One region of the Candidatus Nitrobacter laanbroekii genome, then DNA from elsewhere that is predicted to be linked to it. Evidence: riboswitches for the same ligand, from Rfam matches in the RefSeq annotation. Region 1 holds a riboswitch; the other holds the start of a gene.

Evidence for each region. Region 1 has a riboswitch for cobalamin ahead of metE (5-methyltetrahydropteroyltriglutamate--homocysteine S-methyltransferase). Riboswitches for the same ligand answer to the same signal wherever they lie in the genome.
Region 2: linked by a shared signal. The riboswitch ahead of V4R08_RS02220 (TonB-dependent receptor plug domain-containing protein) and the one ahead of metE (5-methyltetrahydropteroyltriglutamate--homocysteine S-methyltransferase) in region 1 are both predicted to bind cobalamin.

Annotation. Positions count from the first base shown of each region.
Region 1 is NZ_JBAMDA010000001.1:2,679,229-2,689,936, forward strand. Features, by position in the region: gene V4R08_RS12445 (DsrE family protein) at 1-370, shown strand, start outside; gene V4R08_RS12450 (GlcG/HbpS family heme-binding protein) at 555-1,037, shown strand; gene V4R08_RS12455 (MBL fold metallo-hydrolase) at 1,128-2,168, shown strand; gene V4R08_RS12460 (MarR family winged helix-turn-helix transcriptional regulator) at 2,197-2,667, opposite strand; gene V4R08_RS12465 (VOC family protein) at 2,799-3,245, shown strand; gene V4R08_RS12470 (ribonucleotide-diphosphate reductase subunit beta) at 3,373-4,551, opposite strand; gene V4R08_RS12475 (ribonucleoside-diphosphate reductase subunit alpha) at 4,615-7,506, opposite strand; cobalamin riboswitch at 7,621-7,842, opposite strand; gene V4R08_RS12480 (epoxyqueuosine reductase QueH) at 8,031-8,699, shown strand; cobalamin riboswitch at 8,740-8,943, shown strand; gene metE (5-methyltetrahydropteroyltriglutamate--homocysteine S-methyltransferase) at 9,052-10,708, shown strand, end outside.
Region 2 is NZ_JBAMDA010000001.1:470,977-481,684, reverse strand. Features, by position in the region: gene V4R08_RS02255 (branched-chain amino acid ABC transporter substrate-binding protein) at 1-132, shown strand, start outside; gene V4R08_RS02250 (cytochrome c biogenesis CcdA family protein) at 313-1,047, opposite strand; gene V4R08_RS02245 (P1 family peptidase) at 1,199-2,197, shown strand; gene V4R08_RS02240 (hypothetical protein) at 2,413-2,667, shown strand; gene V4R08_RS02235 (outer membrane beta-barrel protein) at 2,714-3,868, opposite strand; gene V4R08_RS02230 (EF-hand domain-containing protein) at 4,183-4,968, opposite strand; gene rpe (ribulose-phosphate 3-epimerase) at 5,241-5,942, shown strand; cobalamin riboswitch at 6,097-6,293, shown strand; gene V4R08_RS02220 (TonB-dependent receptor plug domain-containing protein) at 6,404-8,491, shown strand; gene V4R08_RS02215 (peptidoglycan-binding domain-containing protein) at 8,788-9,432, opposite strand; gene V4R08_RS02210 (sensor histidine kinase) at 9,455-10,708, opposite strand, start outside.

The DNA of each region.
Region 1 (10,708 bases):
GCATCGCCTTGTGATCCAGGTCGACCAGAACGATCGGAATACCATGGACTTCGCGCTGACCAACGCCACCGACGTGATCGGGTACTATCGCGGCATGAACCAGACGGTGGTCGTCGAGATCATGGCATGCGGACCGGGCCTCCACATGCTGCGCGAAGACACCTCGCCGGTGAAGGAGCGCATCAAGCGTATCCGGGAGAGCGCATCCCCCAGCAAGATCCAGTTCTCGGCCTGCAACAACACCAAGCGGGACATGGAGAAGAAGGAAGGCCATCCGCTCCAGATGTTGCCCGGAACGACGGTCGTGCCCCTGGGCGTGGTGCGGCTGATGGAGTTGCAGGAACAGGGCTGGAGTTATGTGCGGCCGTGAAATGCATCGCAAAAGCATGCGGCGGCGCTTTCCAGCCTGACCTGATGTCGTCCCCGCGAAAGCGGGGACCCATACGGTGAGGAACTTCGGTTTGGCAGTGCGGCTGGCACATCCTCCTACACACAGAAAGACCGACGGGTCCCTGCGTGCGCAGGGACGACTCGCCATCAGGGTTGCCGCTGCGATGGTGTTCGCAGGTGTTGTTCTTTCTCCTTTCTCCGCCCGTGCCGGCGACGATGCGCTTGTCACTTACAAGTCACTGACCCCGGACGTCGCGCTGGAGGCCGCGCAGGCCGCGCTGAAGACATGCCGCGACAACGGATATCAGGTTGCCGTGGCCGTGGTCGACCGCTTCGGCCAGCCGCAGGTGCTGCTGCGCGACCGTTATGCCGGCTTGCCCGCGGCCGACATCGCCACCGCCAAGGCCTATACGGCGCTGAGCTTTCGCCGCGACACCTCCGAACTGGCCAAAATGGTGAGCGACGGCCGGCTCGACGCCAGCCTGGCGCGTATGCCGCGCATCGCAATGCTGGCCGGCGCGCTGGTGATCGAAACCGGCGGGACGCTTGTGGGCGGCATCGGCGTCTCCGGCGCACCGGGCGGCGACAAAGACGAGGCCTGCGCCAGAGCAGGGCTCGCCGCGATCCGCGACAAGCTGGATTTCTGACCTCGTTGCAATCGCGCGCAGACAGCATAAATCTGCTACGATACCGAGCGGGTAAAGAATGTTTGCGCCGCGAAGCAGAGTTGCACGATCATGATCTTTCGCCAGCTGTTCGACAGCGTCTCCGGAACCTACAGCTACCTGATGGCAAGCCGCGCTGGCGGCGAGGCGCTGATCCTCGATCCGGTGCTGGAGAAGGTCGACCGTTACTGCCAGTTGTTGCGCGAACTCGACCTCAAGCTGGTGAAGGCCGTCGATACGCATCTTCATGCCGATCACGTCACCGGGCTCGGCGAACTGCGCGACCGCACCCATTGCGTCACCGTGATGGGCGAGCAGACCAAGGCCGACGTGGTCTCGATGCGCGTCAGCGACGGCGACACGCTCAAGATCGAGGGCATCGGCCTCGACGTGATGTACACACCGGGCCACACCGACGATTCCTACAGTTACCTGATGGGCGATCGCGTCTTCACCGGCGACACGCTCTTGATCCGGGGCACCGGCCGCACCGATTTCCAGAACGGCAGCGCGCGGGCGCAGTACGATTCGATCTTCAACCGGCTCTTGAGGCTGCCTGACGAGACCATGGTGTTTCCCGCGCACGACTACAAGGGCGACACGGTCTCCACCATCGGCGAGGAGAGGCGCTACAACCCGCGGCTTCAGGTGCGCTCGGTGGATGAATACATCGAAGTGATGAACAATCTGAAACTGCCGAACCCGAAGCTGATGGACGTGGTGATCCCCGCCAACATGCATGTCGGCCTCAGGCAGGACGATCTGGCCAAGCAGGGTCTGGCGCTGACGCCGCGCGAGGCGATCACCCGGCTCGGCCAGCCCGACATCCTGCTGGTTGATCTCCGCGAAGCCCACGAACGCGCCAAGTATGGCACGCTGGCCGGCGCGCTGCATTCGCCCTATCCCGACATCGTCGACAATCTGAAACCCGGCGGCATGCTGCGCGAGGTGGCCGCGGCGACCGGGCGCCGCATCGTATTCTTCTGCGCCTTCGGAGAGCGCTCGGCCATGGCCGTTACCGCGGCAAAGGAGGCTGGCCTGACCAACGCGGCGCATATCGAGGGCGGAATCGATGCCTGGAGGAAGGCCGGCGGACCGGTGGTCGCAGGCTGAAAGGGCGCGCTGCAATGCCGTCCCGGCTTTACCCGGCGACACCGTTGCGATCGTCGGATTTCGAGAGAATGTTGAGTTCGAAGCGCAGATGATCCGGGTCTGACAGCTCCTTTTCGATCTCCGCATGAAGATGCCGCCAGATCGGCACCGCCTCGGCCAGAACCACCCGGCCAACCGGCGTCAGCCGCAGCAATCGAGCGCGCTTGTCCGTTGGATCGGCCGCCGTCTCAATGAGGCGGCGGCGCTCCAGCGGTTTGAGATTGGCAGTCAGGGTCGTCCTGTCCATGGCCAGCAGCGCTGCCACGCTACTGAGGTTCGGTGGCTTCGGCCGGTTGAGCGACATGAGTAGCGAGAACTGCCCGCTGGTGATGCCAGCCGGCTTCAACGCGATATCGAAGCGGCGTGCGATCGCTCGCGCTGCCCTCTGTGCATGCAGGCACAGGCAGGTGTCGCGCACCAAAATCGTGGTTTCGAAAGCAGGATCGGAACGCATACGCATCGGGAAGGTTGACATCCATTCCAGGGTCACATTACGTTGATATCAACTTACATAAGAGGCCGTCAATCAGCACCGGCGACCACTCCCAAGGATCCGACGAGTCAAGACCCCAGTCAGACAAGGAGACAGCCATGAAGATCGTGACCAGCCTCAGCTTCCGGGGCCAGTGCCGCGAGGCGTTCGAGTTCTACGCCAAAGTCCTCGGCGGGACGATCAAGGCGGCCATACCCTATGGCGATGCACCGCCGGGCATGCCGATCACCGACGAGAAGTACAAGACCTGGCTGATGCACTGCTGGCTCGACGTCGGCGATCAGGCGCTGATGGGCGCCGATATGGATGTCGGATGGGCATCCAACATCGACAAACCCAAGAACGGTTTCGACGTCACCCTGCACACCAATGACATGGCCGAGGGCCGGCGCTGGTTCGATCAACTGTCCGAAGGCGGCAAAGCAGGCATGCCGTTCGGCGAAACCTTCTGGTCCCCGGGCTTCGGTACCCTGATTGACAAGTTCGGTGTCCCCTGGATGGTCAACGTCGTCCCATCGGCCGACTGGAAGCCGCCACAGGGCTGATCGCTTGCCCAGGCGACGGCGATAGAAAAACGGAATCGGATGTCGGCACCGACGGTGCTGATGTGTCGTTGAGACATCGGCAGATAGCTGTAGCGTAGAGCTTTCTGTCGGTGCTCTGCGATCGCCGTCAATCCCACGCAAGCGCACCGCCGTTCTGGTATTCGATGACACGGGTTTCGAAGAAGTTCTTCTCCTTCTTCAGATCCATCGCCTCGCTCATCCAGGGGAACGGATTGTCGGCTTCCGCGAACACCGGCGCGAGCCCGAGCTGGGCGCAGCGGCGGTTGGCGATGACGTGCATGTAGGTCTCGCACAGCGCCGCATTGAGGCCGAGGAATCCGCGCGGCATGGTGTCCCGCCCATACGCGGCTTCGAGCTCGGCGGCATTCTTCAGCATGGCCCGCACCTCTTCCTGGAATGGCGTGGTCCAGAGATGCGGGTTCTCGTGTCTGATCTGGTTGATGACGTCGATGCCGAAGTTCAGATGGATCGACTCGTCGCGCAGGATGTACTGGTACTGCTCGGCGATGCCGACCATCTTGTTGCGCCGGCCGAGCGAGAGGATCTGCACAAAGCCCGTATAGAACCACATCCCTTCGAACACGACGTAGAACGCGACGAGGTCGCGCAGGAACGCCTGATCGGCTTCCGGTGTGCCGGTCTTGAAGCCGGGGTCGTCGAGATGCCGGGTGTGCTGGAGCGCCCAGGCCGCCTTGTCGGTGATGGAGGACACCTCGCGATACATGTTGAACAGCTCGCCCTCGTCGAGACCGAGGCTTTCGACGATGTACTGAAAGGTGTGGGTGTGGACGGCTTCCTCAAAAGCCTGGCGCAAGAGATATTGCCGGCACTCCGGGTTGGTGAGGTGGCGGTAGATCGCCAGAACGATGTTGTTGGCGACGAGCGATTCGGAGGCCGCGAAGAAGCCGAGGTTGCGTTTGACCATGCGCCGCTCGTCGTCGGTCAAGCCGTCCTTCGACTTCCACAGCGCGATGTCGGCCTGCATCGACACCTCGGTCGGCATCCAGTGATTGTTGCAGCCGGAGAGATACTTCTCCCAGGCCCAGCGATACTTGAGCGGCAGGATCTGGTTCACGTCGGCGCGGGCGTTGATCATCCGCTTGTCGTCGACGCGCACCCGCGCGGCGCCGCGATCGATGTCGCCGAGGCCGGTGGCGTCGGTGGGGGTGTCGGTCATTGCCACGCGAGGCGATGGATCAGGAGACGCCATGTTGTCATGCGCAAGCGTCTGCGGCGAAATGGGTTGCGCCGGTGCGGAAGGCGAGGTGTCGGACCAATCGAGCATGAGGGTGTTCCTGAATTGCTTTTACTTTCGTGCCCGCGACGAGCGCGGGCATGGCGGTGAGGCTTACTGACACGCTTCGCAGGTCGGATCGTCGATGCGGCACGCTTTCCAGCCTTCGCTCTCGGCGGCGTGACCATTCAATGGTGCTGCTGACACTGACGCCGAGACGGCGTTGAGCTTGCCGTCGGTGCCTTTCAGCGTGGATTTCTCGACGTGGGTCGCCGAGCGCGAGCGCAGGTAATAGGTGGTCTTGAGGCCGCGCTTCCAGGCATGGCGATAGAGCGCGTCGAGCTTCTTGCCGCTCGGATCGGCGATGTAGAGGTTGAGCGACTGCGCCTGGTCGATCCACTTCTGCCGGCGCGCCGCGGCGTCGATCAGCCAGGCCGAGTCGATCTCGAAGGCGGTTGCATAGAGCGCCTTGAGATCGTCGGGGACCCGGTCGATCCGGCCCAGGCCGCCGTCGAAGTATTTGAGGTCCGAGATCATCACCTCGTCCCATAGCCCGCGCGCCTTGAGATCGCGCACGAGATGGGCGTTCACCACGGTGAAGTCGCCGGACATGTTGGATTTGACGTAGAGGTTCTGATAGGCAGGCTCGATCGACTGCGAGACGCCGCAGATGTTGGAGATCGTCGCGGTCGGCGCGATCGCCATGCAGTTCGAATTGCGCATGCCGACGGTCATGACGCGCTGGCGCAGCGCGTCCCAGTTGAGCCGGCTGGAACGGTCGAGGTCGACCGGCGCGCCGCGCGCGTCATCGACCAGCGTGAGGGAGTCGAGCGGCAGGATGCCCTTCGACCACAGCGATCCCCGATACGAGGGATAGCGGCCGCGCTCGGCCGCAAGATCGACCGAGCCCGAGATAGCCCAGTACGAGATCGCCTCCATGCTCACGTCCGCGAAGGACACGGCTTCATCGCAGGCATAGGGCAGCCGCAGGATGTTGAGCGCATCCTGAAAGCCCATGATGCCGAGTCCGACCGGCCGGTGCCGCAGGTTCGAGGTCCGCGCCTCCGGGATGGTGTAGAAGTTCACGTCGAGCACATTGTCGAGCATCCGCATCGCGGTCTTCACGGTGTGCGCGAGGTGCTCGTGATCGAGCTTTCCGTCGTGCAAGTGGTTGACGAGATTGACCGAGCCGAGATTGCAGACCGCGACCTCGGTATTTGACGTGTTGAGCGTGATCTCGGTGCAGAGATTCGAGGAATGCACGACGCCGCAATGCTGCTGCGGCGAGCGCAGGTTGCACGGGTCCTTGAAGGCGATCCAGGGATGCCCGGTCTCGAACAGCATGGTCAGCATCCGCCGCCACAACTCGACGGCGCGAACCTGCTTGGTCACCCGCATTTCGCCGCGCGCGGCCTTCTTCTCATAGAGGGCGTAGCGGTCGGCGAAGGCCTTGCCGGTGAGATCGTGCAGGTCCGGCGTCTCGTCCGGCGAGAACAGCGTCCAGACGCCGTCTTCCTCGACCCGCTGCATGAAGAGGTCCGGCACCCAGTTCGCCGTATTCATGTCATGGGTGCGGCGGCGGTCGTCGCCGGTGTTCTTGCGCAGGTCGAGGAACTCCTCGATATCGATGTGCCACGTCTCCAGATACGCGCACACCGCGCCCTTGCGCTTGCCGCCCTGATTGACGGCGATCGCCGTGTCGTTCGCGACTTTCAGGAACGGCACAACGCCCTGGCTTTCGCCATTCGTGCCCTTGATGTGCGCGCCGAGCCCGCGCACGCGCGACCAGTCGTTGCCAAGTCCTCCCGCGTATTTGGAGAGTAGCGCGTTGTCCTTGATCGCCTTGAAGATGCCGTCAAGATCGTCGGCGACGGTCGTGAGGAAGCACGACGAGAGCTGCGGCCGCAGCGTTCCGGCGTTGAACAGTGTCGGCGTCGAGGCCATGAAGTCGAACGACGAGAGCAGGTCGTAGAACGCGATCGCCTTCTCCTCCCGGTCGATCTCGCGCAGTGCAAGGCCGCAGGCGACGCGCATGAAGAATGCCTGCGGCAGTTCGAAACGCGTGCCGCGGACGTGCAGGAAGTAGCGGTCGTAGAGGGTCTGCAATCCGAGATAGTCGAACTGCAGGTCGCGCTCCGGCTTCAGCGCCGCCGCGAGCCGGTCGAGGTCGAAGCGCTCGATCTCGGGATCGAGCAGCTCATTCGCGATGCCGGTTCGTACATACGCACGGAAATACTCAGCGTAGCGCTCCGTCATCTCCGTCTGGGTCGCCTGCTCCGGCCGGCCGGTAATGAGGCCCAACGCCTCGCAGCGCAGCTTGTCGAGCAGGAGCCGCGCGCTCGCCTTGGCGTAGTCCGGGTCGGTCTCGACCAGCGTGCGCGCTGCGAGGATCGGAGCCAACGCCAACTCATCCGCGCTGATGCTGTCATAAAGGTTGCGATGGGTTTCGGTCAGAATGGCCTCGGCCGAGACGCCGTCGAGTCCGGCGCAAGATTCCTCCACCACGGCAGCGAGGCGCCTGGTATCGAGCGGCGCCATCGATCCGTCGGCCGACTTCATCCGCAGCGTCTGCGCTGCGACTGCCGAACCGCCCTCTGCCTTCGACTCCTGCGCCTTAGCCCGTTCGCGTGTCCGCTCCTCGCGATAGAGCACATAGGCGCGCGCGACCTTGTGATGTTCGCTCCGCATCAGCGCGAGTTCGGCCTGATCCTGAATATCCTCGATGTGGAAGGTGCGGCCCGCATCAGTGCGCCGCGTCAGGCTGGCGACGATCTGGTCGGTCAGTTCAGTGACGATGTCGTGGACCCGGCGCGAAGCGGCGGCGCTGTTGCCCTCGACCGCGAGAAACGCCTTGGTCAGCGCGACGGCGATCTTCGAGGAATCGAACGGCGATACCGACCCGTTGCGTCGAATGACCTGATACGCGGGTTCGCTGGGCGGCATCGCGATCGCAGCAGGCAAGGACGGACGCACGGCACGCGCAGTAGCTTCGGTTGCGAGAGACATCGGCTCAGGACCCCAGTTTGTTGTGAGCCGGGGCCGAGCGGAGACGCGGGCAGGGACATCCCGCGACAGACGCCGCGATCCCGCCACGCGATCCACCGGGACACCCCGCCCAGGGACGTTTCTGTTGTCGCGGCAGATCTACTGGCTCGCGGGTCCATGCGTCGGTCCGGTCTTCCCAGGGCCGTGCGGCCCCAGTGACACAATAATGGACTTCAGCTCACCGCTTACAGTTGCGGGGGCAGCGCCGGCATTGCCCGCGATTAAGACTCGGGCGCACCGGCTTCCCTCTTAGCTCTCGATTTTGCGACTCGAGAGACCGTGACCACCATATCTAGTAGTTCTACCGAACTTGGTGTCAATAGATCGTTTCGACCGCGGTCGCTAAATTCTCGTAATTCACAGTTCCGTCGAAGCGCTTCTATGGATCATCGGTCTGCCCGACCCTTGACGCTTCGATCCTACAGCCCATTATTCCAAGAGATATGCCGCAGCGTTTTTCTCGCGGCCCAACCGTCGAGTCTGCCGTGAACCAATTCGTCCGACCGAATCTGACGCCCCCGAACGGGCAAAAAAAGGTGCTTCTGCATTCCTGTTGCGCGCCTTGCTCGGGCGAAGTGATGGAAGCGATGCTGGCCTCGGGGGTCGATTACACGATCTTCTTCTACAACCCCAACATCCACCCCCTGAAGGAATACCTGCTGCGCAAGGACGAGAACGTCCGCTTCGCGGAGAAGCACGGCGTGCCGTTCGTCGATGCCGATTACGACAAGGACAACTGGTTCGCCCGTGCCAAGGGGATGGAGTGGGAACCCGAACGCGGCGCGCGCTGCACGATGTGTTTCAACATGCGATTCGAGCGCACCGCGCTGTATGCGCATGAGCACGATTTTCCGGTGATGACATCGTCGCTCGGCATCTCCCGGTGGAAGAACATGGCGCAGATCAATGACTGCGGCCATCGCGCGGCCGGACGCTATGACGGCCTGTCGTACTGGGATTTCAACTGGCGCAAGGGCGGCGGGTCGCAGCGGATGATCGAGATCAGCAAGCGCGAGGAATTCTATCAGCAGGAGTATTGCGGCTGCGTCTATTCGCTGCGCGACACCAATCAACACCGCAGGTATCAGGGCCGTCCGCCCATCGTGATCGGCACGCAATTCTACGGGAGCGATGACGATCCGGATTCGAAATAAGATTCCGCTATGGCCGGTTGACGACCCGTGGACGCTGGCCCATAGGTGGGGCCGTCGAGGTTCTCCGGGTATTCGTGCCTGGAGCTAAGAGGGAAGCCGGTGCGCTCTTGAGCAAGACCGGCGCTGCCCCCGCAACTGTAAGCGGTGAGCCGTGGTCCATCATGCCACTGGGTGTCGTCCCGGGAAGGCTGGACCAAAGCTGAGACCCGCGAGCCAGGAGACCTGCCCCGGCAACATAGTCGTCCTCGGGCGGGGTGTCCCGGTGGTGCGGTTGCGGTCTCGATGGCGGCTCGTCGCCAGGATTCCCATGCCGCGTCGCTAAGGCCCAGCCTCCAACATATGGGGTTAAGCCGTGTCTGTTTCCTCTCTTCCTGTCGCTACGCTCGGCACGCCGCGCATCGGTCCGCGCCGCGAACTGAAAACCGCGCTCGAAAGCTACTGGTCGGGCAAGTCCAACGAAACCGCGCTGCTTGAAGCGGCGGCCGGATTGCGCGCCGTGAACTGGGCGCGCCAGAAGTCGCTCGGCGTCACCGTCATTCCGTCGAACGATTTCACGCTCTACGACCATGTGCTCGACACCAGCGTCATGGTCGGCGCGATACCGGAGATCTACGGATGGAAAAGCGGGCCGGTGCCGCTCGCAACCTATTTCGCGATGGCGCGCGGCGCCCAGGGTGGAGATCACGATCCATCCTGCGCGCATGGCCATCATGGCGACGGTGACGTTCATGGCGCGCCGGCGCAGGAGATGACCAAGTGGTTCGACACCAACTACCACTACATGGTTCCTGAATTCAGCAAGGGCCAGCGCTTTGCGCTCTCCTCGCTCAAGGCGATTGATGAATATCGCGAGGCCAAGGCGCTCGGCTACCAGACCCGGCCAGTGCTGCTCGGCCCCGTCACCTATCTGAAATTCGGCAAGAGCAAGGACGCGAATTTCGATTCCCTGTCTCTACTTCCCGATCTGCTACCGGTCTATATCGACGTGCTCAAGCGCCTTGCCGCAGAGGGAGCCGACTGGGTGCAGCTCGACGAGCCCTGTCTCGTTCTCGATCTCGATGATGCGACCCGCGATGCGCTGCGCAAGACTTATGAGCAGGTCGCGCGCGCTTTGCCTAACCTGAAGATCATGCTGACCACTTATTTTGGCGGCATCGGTGACAATCTCGATACCACCCTCTCGCTGTCGGTCGCCGGCCTACACCTCGATCTTGTTCGCGCTCCCGAGCAGCTTGAGCCCATCGCGGCAAAGGCGGCGCAAGATCTGGTTCTGTCGCTCGGCGTCATCGATGGCCGCAACATCTGGCGCGCCAACCTGCCGGCGCTGCTTGACCGGCTCGAACCCGTGGTCGCCAGGCGTGGCATCGACCGTGTGCAGATCGCGCCGTCCTGCTCGCTCCTGCACGTGCCGATCGACGTGTCGCTGGAGACCGACCTCGATGCGGAGCTGAAGAGCTGGCTTGCGTTTTCGGTGCAGAAGATGAGCGAGCTGGCAACGCTCGGTGAAGCTCTCGCCAAAGGCCGCGACTCGGTCGGCGATGCGCTGGAAGCCTCCGCAAACGCCGCGGCGGCGCGCAAGACATCGCCGAAGGTCCATGACACCAGAGTTACAGCACGGATCGCAGCCATCACGCCTGACATGACCAGGCGCAAGAGCGTCTTCGCAGGTCGCGCCAAGTTGCAGCACGAGCGCTTCGGCCTCCCGTCGTTCCCGACGACCACGATCGGCTCGTTCCCGCAGACCGCCGAGGTCCGCAAGGCGCGTTCGGCGCACGCCAAAGGCATGATGAGCGATGCCGACTATGAGAAGTTCCTGCAGGACGAGACGGCCCGAACCATCCGCTGGCAGGAAGACATCGGCCTCGACGTGCTCGTGCATGGCGAGTTCGAGCGCAACGACATGGTTCAGTATTTCGGCGAACAGCTTTCCGGATTCGCCTTCACCAAGCACGGCTGGGTTCAGAGCTACGGCTCGCGCTGCGTCCGCCCGCCGATCCTGTTCGGCGACG
Region 2 (10,708 bases), 2.2 Mb from region 1:
GGCGCGTGGGATACCGTCCTCGGCAAACTGGAATTCGATGCCAAGGGCGACGTCAAGCAGATCAACTATGTCGTCTACAAATGGGACGATAAGGGCAACTATGCCGAGCTCGACCCGGGCAAGGGCACCTGAGACGCCCGCCGTCCCGCCCTCAGCGTCGTCCCCGCGAAAGCGGGAGCGGGGACCATACGCCGTGTCGTCGATGATGCGGAAGGCGATTGTTACCGTCGATGGAAGGCGGCACAGCCGCCGTTGACCTCAGGGGTTATGGGTTCCTGCCTACGCAGGGACGACAAAGCGAACGCCTGCTGATTATCCGAAATTCTGCAGCGCCGGAAAGGCCTCCAGCAACCAGATACTGACGTTCGAAATGGTGCCGGTGAGGAATGCGATGCCGGTCAGCACCATCAGCACGCCCATGACGCGCTCCACCGTATTGAGGTGACGCTTCATGCGCTTAAGCAGCGAGGCAAACTGTTCGATCATGAGCGCCGCCAGCAGGAACGGGATGCCGAGCCCTGCCGAATATACGGCAAGCAACCCGGCCCCCTTCACGACAGTGGCCTCTGCCGCCGCTACCGACAGGATCGCCGCAAGGATTGGCCCGATGCACGGCGTCCAGCCGAACGCGAAAGCGAGCCCCATCACATAGGCGCCCCACAGGCCGACCGGCTTCGGTGCGGTGAGCCGTCCTTCGCGCATCAAAAAGCCGATCCGCGTCAGCCCCAGAAAGTGCAGGCCCATGACGATGATAACGATGCCGGCGGCGATCGACAGTTGCGCCGACCAGGCCCGGATGAAGCTGCCGATGAAGCTGGCGCTGGCGCCGAGCGCGACGAACACCGTGGAAAAGCCGAGCACGAACACCAATGCGGCCAGCATCACGGCCCGCTTCGAGACCCTGGTCGTCTCGTCGTGGGCCACGTGTTCGATGGTCGCGCCGGTGAGATAGACCAGATAGGGCGGCACCAGCGGCAGGACGCAGGGCGACAGGAAACTGACAAGGCCCGCGACCAGCGCGGCGGGAACGGAAACGTCGTGAATCATGAGGCTACTTGCCCTGCGATGACGCCAGGACGCAAGGCCTTCGCTCCCTTTCGCACCATTTGTGATCGAACCGTGATCGGTTGACCCTGGCGCGCCCATGCCGTCTCATCTGACGGTCAGCCGGTCTCCGGCGCCCGAACGAGGCCGAACCATGAAGAACCTGCTCACCGACGTTCCCGGCGTTCGTGTCGGCCACGCCGGTGACGCAGCGCTCGCCTCCGGCGTCACGGCGGTGCTTTTCGATCCCCCGGCCGTCGCGGCGATGGACGTGCGCGGCGGCGGGCCAGGCACGCGCGAAAGCGCCCTGCTCGATCCGGTCAACACGGTGGAGCGAATCGACGCACTCGCGCTGTCAGGCGGCTCCGCTTTCGGAATTGAAGCCGGCGGCGGCGTTCAAGCCTGGCTCGCCGAACGGGGGCGCGGTTTCGCGATCCGTGACGCCGTTGTCCCCATCGTACCCGGCGCCGTCGTGTTCGATCTCTTGAACGGCGGCGACAAGCGGTGGGGCCGTTTCGCGCCCTATCGCGATCTCGGCTACGCCGCGGCAGCGGCCGCCGGAGACGACTTCGCACTCGGCAACGCCGGCGCCGGGCTCGGCGCCACCACCGCCAATTTGAAGGGCGGCCTCGGCTCAGCGTCGGCCGCTACGCCGGGCGGCGTGCGGGTGGCGGCGCTTGCGGTGGTCAATGCGGTCGGCAGCGTCACGGTCGGCGACGGCCCCTGGTTCTGGGCCGCGCCATTTGAATCGGATAGCGAATACGGCGGACGCGGACTGCCGCCGTCGTTCGCGCCGGACATGCTGACGATGCGATTGAAGGGCAGCCCGGCGACAACCGTCGGAGAAAATACCACGCTCGCCGTCGTCGTAACCGATGCCGTGCTCACCAAACCGCAAGCCAGACGGCTGGCGATCATCGCGCAAACCGGCTTCGCGCGGGCGATCTATCCGGTGCACGCGCCGCTCGACGGCGATGTCGTCTTTGCCGCCGCCACCGGCGAGAAGCCGATCGATCCGCTCGTTGGATTGACCGAACTCGGCATGGTTGCGGCCAACACGGTGGCTCGCGCGATCGCACGCGGCGTCTATGAGGCCGCAGCGCTGCCGTTCCCGGACGCGCTGCCGGCATGGAAGGATCGGTTCGCGCGATAAAGATTTCTTCTCGCGCCCGGCGGCGCCTGCCGCGGTTTGCGCTGGTACGGAATACTCTTTATGTAACGAGGTATCTATTTCAGTATACATACGTATACGTACTAAAATATCTGCGATACTTAAGGTTAGTTTCCGGTATAACTTGAGACGACGATGTGACCGGCCGATGGTCTCCCGGTGCGCGCTACCGCGCACGTCAACAGTGGAGAAACGTCATGAAAAAAATTCTCGTTCTCGCCGCGGTCGCCAGCGCGTTCATGAGCGCGCCGGCCTTCGCCAAGGGCCAGGGCATCGGTATCGGAGCGAACGTGCTGACCGGCCGCGGCGGCGTGATCGGGCTGCTCAACGGGCGCGGTGCGCTGGTCGTCCACACCGCGGTCACCACCGGCAAAAACGGCGTGCTCGGCGCGGTGCTCGGCCGCAGTAACGTGCTGGGCGGATTGCTCGGCGGCGGATGCGGCTGCCACTGAACGTCGGTGGAAGGCGGACGGGGGCGACCTCGTCCGCACCCGCGGCTCACGCGCCGGAGCCACTTTTCGGCCCCGGCGGTTTGGCGGAAAAGCGCTTTGTGATCGACGACGTGACCACAAGTCCGTTCGCATCGTCGCCGGAGATCAGCGAGCCCTTTGCATAAGCGATATCGATGCCGAGCGTCAGGTCGTCGTCGATGTTGCGGGTCGCGCCGACGCCGCAGATCAGCGTCCGCGCACGAAACGGCGAGTCCAGATAGTCGGATGCCGCATAACCAACCGAAGCCGCCAGCGTCACCTCCGGCTCCACGTTCCAGGAGACCTTCGCGGAATATGCGGTGTCGATGGTGATCGGCGAGATCGGAAACGTGGTTTCGCCCGCGCGGCGCCACGCAGTCAGATCGATTCGAAAAGGCGCTGCACGCCAGGTCAAACTGGCATCGAACAGCGTTCGATTGACGTTGGTGAAATCCGGATCGTGCCATGTCCCGCGTAACTGCGAGACGGAGGCAAACGCGGTCACGGCGTCGTCGGCATATTTCGCGAATAGAAACGGCTGCACCCTCTCGTTGTGGCGACGATAGCCGAACACGTCGAACTCCTGCAGATAGCGCCGCACCGACAGGTTCACGGACGCGCCGAACTCGGACTTGCCGCTGACGAGACTGACGCCGGGGATCAGCGTGCCCCGCAAATACTGCTGCGGGTCGGGAAGAAAATCCTGAAAGATCGCGTTGGTCTGGTTCAGGCTCGACCGGCCTCCTTCCGCGGTCGCGAACAGCTTGATCGAGCCGTATCGGGCTTCACCCCTGACCGACTGGATCAGGTCGGTCGAGCGCAGATTGTAGGTGCTGGTGTCGGCAATGGTCGATGTGGAATCCAGCTTGAGATCGTCGTCGCCGATCGAACCGCGCAGGATCACCTTGCCGCCGCGAGCGGGCGTCAACAGCGGCTGCGCATAGTGCGTCGCATTGGCTTCCGCCGCGACACCCAGCGTGTAGCCGTCGGCTTTCATTCCCGCCGCCAACGCCGTGTCGGCGGCGATGAAAGCGCTGCCGCGACCCTGCCCAATCGAAAACTGCGGATTGGAATCGAAGCCGCCGCGCAAGCGGAACGACGCGGTGAAGTCGTCTTCAGCGGAAGCGTGGGAGCCGATGAGACCGACGCAGCCGGCGATCAGAAATACTTGTGGTATATACATACGTCCCTCGCAATACTTTGCAGAGGGAACGATTACTTGAAGGATATGGTTATCGGATCATGAAAATCGACGTCGGCGGCGCAATGATACGGATGCGGCGAACCCAAGGCTACCACCGGTAATCGCAACGGCTACGGATATTGTCAGAAAATGTCATTCCGGGGCGGCACCATCGGTCGGCAATTGCCGACCTGAGGTGCGAGCCTCAATGTGCAATTGCACATCGGAGAATCCGGGATTCACAAATTCTTCTCATGATACTGGATTCCCGACAGCCGCTAACGCAGCTTCGGGAATGACGGCCCGGTCGTCTGCTAAACGCTGACCGAGAGCGATTGAGTAGCCGACGCGGAGATCGCCTGGGCTTCGCGCTGGATCGCCTGCTGCATGAGGTTGTAGGACGATGACGCCGTGCCTGACATCGACGAAGACGGTGGTGACGTCAGCGTCACCTGGGTTCCATCCGCAAGCGTGGTCGTGGTGGTTACCGATCCGTCGCCATTGGTGATCGAGGTCGATGAGTCGAGCGCCGCGAGCAGTGAATCGGAACTCGACCCTCCGCTGGCACCGCTCGATCCGTCCGCGCTGCTGGAGCCGTCTGAACTCGCGACAGAGTGACGGTGGCCATGACCGTGTCCGTGGCCGCCTGCGCCTTTCAGGGCCGATGCCATCTCGTCGAGGCTCACCGAACCGTCGCCATTCGTATCCAGCTTGCCGAACACGTCGTCGGCCTGTGCCAGATTGGTGCCGCCCGCGCCGAGCGCGCTCTCGAATTCGGACTTGCTGATCTGGCCGTCGCCGTTGCCGTCGATCTGCGAAAACAGATCCTGTAACGCGCTGGATGCGCTGGTGGTGGTCGGCGCGCCCGACGACTGTCCCTGTGCCGCCAGCAGCGCGCTCATGGTCGCTGGCGCGATACAGTTTCCGCCGCCCGATCCCGACGAGGGGCCGGGACTGGTTGAGACCGTCGCCGTGCCGGCTGGATCGAATGATGCCGTTGCGGACGGACCGAACCCGGTCTTGACCGGCGAAGAGGTCGATGACGTCAGCGATTGAAATGCATCGATCGCCGACGACGCGGCCCCTAGGGCAAACAGCATGGCCATACTCCCGATAGGTGCCGCGCGCGGCGGAAGTCCCGTTCGGGAATCATTCGAGCAAGCGCCGTGCCACCATAGAAACACGATAGAATATGGAGTTTCAGCGCAACGCCCCGGCGAAACCGAGGCAAAACGTGCCGCCCGCGGGCAGAACTTGCCGTGCCTGCGCCCCGAAGCCATTCCGGATTCGGACGGATGCCACGCATTGCTCCCGGCCGCGGCCCATGTTAGGCGAGGCTCTCTCAAGCCCGCAGAAATTTCCGGAAACGTTCATGTCTCAGACTTTTGCGCCGCGTCCTCTCGTCATCGCACCGTCGATCCTGGCCTCGGACTTCTCGAAGCTGGGCGAGGAGGTCCGCGCCGTCGATCAGGCGGGCGCCGACTGGATCCATCTCGACGTGATGGACGGCCATTTCGTGCCGAACATCTCCTACGGCCCCGATGTCATCAAGGCGATGCGACCGCACACGAAGAAGATTTTCGACGCCCATCTGATGATCTCGCCCTGCGATCCCTATCTGGAAGCCTTCGCCAAGGCCGGTTGCGATCACATCACGGTTCACGTCGAAGCGGGGCCGCATCTGCATCGCTCGCTGCAGGCCATTCGCAACCTCGGCAAGAAGGCCGGCGTCTCGCTCAATCCCGCGACCCCACTCTCCACCATCGAGTATGTCCTCGACATGGTCGATCTGGTGCTGGTGATGTCGGTCAATCCGGGTTTCGGCGGCCAGAAATTCATTTCCTCCGCGCTCGACAAGATTCGGGATCTGCGCGCGATGACGGCGGGGCGGCCGATCGACATCGAGGTGGACGGCGGCGTCGCGCCCGACGTTGCGGGCGAGCTCGGTGCCGCCGGCGCCAATGCCTTCGTGGCGGGCTCGGCGGTGTTCAAGGGCGGCACGATGGAGTCCTACAAGGCGAACATGGACGCGATCCGCAGTGCCGCCGCCGCGGCGCGAGGCGAATTGGTCTGACGGAACGCTTAAGACCATCCGCATTATTCCGGAACGCATCGAAAATGCGATCCGGGACTCCGCGTCTTTGAAAATGCCGATGCGGCGGATATGCACCGGAGGCGGGAAAAGCCGCGTCCAAATCGCTCTGTCAATTGACACGGCTTTGACACACTTCTAAATGACCGACGACGGTTCTCCCTCGGGAGATCAAAAGGGAACGTGGTGCGGGATCATCCCAACGCCATGGCTGCCCCCGCAACTGTAAGCGGCGAATCTGCGTCACAGGCCACTGGGACATCTCGGCCCCGGGAAGGCGACGCAAGGTCACGACCCGCGAGCCAGGAGACCTGCCGTCAGCCGTGGTCACACGCGAAGGTGTCAGTCGGGGACTACAGACATCCGCTTCACCGGCGCCCCCGGGGCTCCTGTGAAACCTCGTTCGCTGTGACGTGCCACCGACGTCCTGCCGAGGTTTCCTCATGTCTGCCGCCTTCGTTTCCGGGCTTTATCGCAGAAGCCTGCTTGCCTCCACCGTCCTCGCGTCCGTGGGGTCGATCGGCCTGACCACGCCTTCCCTCGCCCAGCAATCCGCTTCTCCCAACCTGCTGCCACCGATCCAGATCGCGCCCTTGCCGGAGAGAACGACAGATTCGCCACCGCCGTCCCACCGCGCAGCTTCGCGGTCGCGCCGTGCGACCCGCTCCGCCTCTCGACAACCCGCCGTCGGCGATGCCCACGCTCCGGGCGCGACAGCATCCGTTATCGTCAGCACGACCGGTGTCGTGACGCCCGCAGGCCAGTTGGCAAGCTCCGTGACCGTCGTCACCGAGAAGGATATTCAGACCCAGCAATACCGCACCGTCCCGGATATCCTGAACACGGTCCCCGGTTTGAATGTCATACAAGCCGGCGGACCGGGCGCCCAGGCGTCGGTTTTCATGCGCGGCACCAATGCCAACCACACCAAGGTGATCGTCGACGGAATCGACATCGGCGATCCTGGCAACATCAATGGCGCATTCGACTACGCTCATCTTCTTGCGGCGGACATTCAGCAGATGGAAATTCTGCGAGGCCCGCAGAGCGGGCTCTACGGTTCCGACGCGATCGGCGGCGTGATCTCCATCATCACGAAGAAGGGAGAAGGTCCGCCGCGCGCCACGGCGTCAATCGAGGCCGGCTCGTTCAACACCTTCAACCAGACGCTCGGATTGAGCGGCTCCGAACAGAACTTCAATTACGCGGTCAACGTCGCTCATCTCCACGCCGGAGACATTCCCGTCACCCCGCAGGAACTGCTCCCGCCGGGACGGAAAGCGATCGGGAACAACTACGACAACAAGACCTATTCGACCAAGCTCGGGGTCGATCTCAATGAAAACCTGACCGTGAATTCGGTGGTTCGCTACACCGACGCGACGCTGCTGTTCACCGGGGATAGCGGATTTCCGAGCTTTCCCAATGCCGCGCAGAGCACGCACGCCGTCCAGCAGCTCTTCAACCGCGAAGAGGCCGTATGGTCGCTGTTCGACGGACGGATCAAGAACTACTTCGGCGTCAATTACACCAACAGCAGAGGCTACGACATAGGTCCGGGAGATCCGGTTGCGACGGCCACCACGGGCACGCGGCTGAAGTTCGACTGGCATACTGTGGCCGAGATTGCGCGCGACAACAACCTTATCGTCGGCGCCGAGCAACAGACCGATCGCATCGACACCACCGATCTTGCGGCTCAGAACGGCAACAAGGCCGGATTCATCGAGTTGCAATCGGCGTTTGCGAAACGCTTTTTCCTGGTTGCGAATGTCCGCGAGGACTCCAACGACCGGTTTGGCGAGCATGGGACCTACCGGATCGCGCCGGCGGTTATCCTTCCCGTCACCGAGACGAAACTGAAAGCGAGCTACGGCACCGGGTTCAAGGCGCCGTCGTTGAGCCAATTGTACCGGGACTATCCTGCATTCAACTTCTTCGCTAACCCCAACCTGAAACCGGAAGACAGCAAAGGCTACGATGCCGGCTTCGAGCAGCCTCTATTCAACGATCGCGTGCGGTTCGGCTCGACCTATTTCCACAACGACATCACCAACCTGATCGATTATAATGATACGTTCACATCGTTAGTGAATGTAAACAGCGCGACAACCGAAGGCACCGAAACGTTCGTCTCGGCACAGATCACAAAGTGTTTCGGCCTCCGCGCGGATTACACCTTCACCCGTGCCGTCGATGCCACCACCGGCCTGCAACTGCTGCGCCGGCCCAAGGACAAGTGGAGCGCGACGGCGACCTGGCTGCCTATCGATCAACTTACGTTGTCGGCGACGGTGCTCCATATCAGCAACTGGATCGACGTCACCCGCGACGGCTCGGCCTCCGGAATTGTCGCGCCCGGCTATACGCTTGTGAATTTGCGTGGCGACTATGCCATCAACGATCAGGTCAAGGTGTTCGGACGGGTCGATAATCTCTTTGACGTGCGCTACCAAAATCCGACCGGATTCCTTTCGCCGGGCCTCGGGATTTTCGGCGGCATCCGGGTCGCAAGTTACGGGGTGCAATAGCGTTGGGCGGCGGTTTGGCCGGAGAGAGGCGGCTTCCTGAAGCGGGACGGGGGTGACGATTCCGGGCTCGTCGCTTCGCGACGCTTCGGAATGACGACGTGGCAGCTCAAGCGTTTCACGTTTTGACGGAAGCGCATTCATCAGATGTCATTGCGAGCCAACGGGCCGGCGCAAGGCGCCGCCCGTTGATAAACTCCGCGAAGCAATCCAGGTCTTTCTTCGGAACTTTCTGGATTGCTTCGGCGCGATGCGCCTCGCAATGACGGCAACCTGATTCCGTATAAGTATGAATGGCTCTAATCGATCGGCCGTCCGGTCATGGCCGCAAGTTCGCGCACGAGACGATCCGACATTTGTCCGGTCACCGGCATCCGGCGAGTCTGCTCGAATTTCCGGATCGCGGCCTGGGTGTCGGTTCCGACCGTTCCTGTCGGCTTCAATTGGCCATAGCCGTATTGCGTCAATGTCCGCTGGACTGCGGCGACACGGCGCGTCGCGTTGATAAGATCGGCGACGGGATCGCTATGCGCGGGCGCCGGGATTGGCGTCGGCGGATGCGGGCTATGCGCGTGCAGCGGCGCGGTGGGCCTGACAACACTGGCGACAGTATCGTCGGGCTTTGTCTCCGCCGCCTTCGTCTCACTGGCGCGCAGTTCTGCCGGCTTGGCCTCGGCCGTGTCCGCCTCGACCGGTCGGGGCTTCGGCAGCGGGTTGACCTGCCGCAACGCCAGCGGCATCGCGACGCTTGATCCGAACATCGGCGACGGATGATGGCCGGCCTGCATGAACATGGCGTTGGCGACAATCGCGCCGACAGCGGCAAAGGCGAGCGACCCCGCAAGCAGATCTTTCGGGCTGTGCAGGAGAATGCGCATGGCGAGACCGCGTTCTTCGTCAACCTCGCTTGTCCCGGTAGCCACGCTGCGACGCCGTGGCCGCACCACATCCTCTCCAACAGCTTTTCTAGGCACTCTTCTTCACCCGATAACCTTGATCCTGCTTGCCGGGGCGCGGTGCGGGCGTCAGCGTCGCGATATTGTCCGACGACGGCTCGGCTTCGGGCACGTCGACGCCGGGCACGAATGTCAGCGGCAACATGACGGTCACCGTGGTCCCCTCCTCCACCTTGCTCTGCACATCGATCTCGCCCCTGTGCAATGCAACCAGGCTCTTGACGATCGACAGCCCGAGTCCGGTCCCTTCATGGCGCCGCTGGTAGGTTTTTCCAGCCTGAAAGAAGGGGTCGCCGATCCGCTTGAGGTCTTCCTGCGCGATGCCGACGCCGTTGTCCATCACGCGCAGCACCATGCGCGATCCCTCGACGCGCGCCGAGATCGTGACCCGGCCGCCGCGCTCGGTGAACTTGACGGCGTTCGATACCAGATTCAAAACGATCTGCCTGAACGCGCGCGGATCGCCGGTGATCTGCGGCAAATCCTCCGGGACGCGGGTGACGAGTTCGATGCCGTTGTCGCGGGCCTTGAGCGCGAGCAGGTTGCTGCTGTTGAGCAACACCTCGCGCGGCGCGAACGGCTCGGGCAAGATCTCGAAGTTTCCGGATTCCATTTTCGATATGTCGAGGATGCTGTTGACCACCGACAACAGATGCTGGCCGGAATCGTTGATGAGTTGGGCATACTCCTTGCGCCGCGCCGCATCGAGCGACAGGGCATCCTCCTGAACCATCATCTCCGAAAATCCGATGATGGCATTGAGCGGCGTTCGCAGCTCGTGACTCATGGTCGCGAGAAACCGGGTCTTGGCCGCATCGGCGCGTTCGGCGGTGGTAAGCGCCAGATCCAGCGCGTGCTCCTGATGTTTCCGGTCGGTGATGTCCCGCATCACTGCGACGACTTCGGGTTCGGCGGACGTTCCGGCGGCGGAGGCCGGCTCAAGCGGCCGGCACCGCATTTCCACCCATATAAAGTCCGTGGAATGGCGCGCCTCTCCCTGCGGATCCCGCGCGACGTCGCGCCTGAGCCTGAATTCGACGCTTTGTCCGTCGTTGCCGAGCGCAGCCGCCGCGAGCGCGGTGAGATATGCCGGGCGATCGGCCACGTGGACCCGGTCGAACAGGCCATGGTCCTGCAATTCCGACACCGGCGCGCCAAGCAGGGCTTCCGCCGCAGGCGAAATGAACTGCACGGCGCCGTTGCGCCTGTGGCGCGAAATCACGTCGCACATGTTGCGCGCCAGCAGGCGATAGCGGCCTTCCTC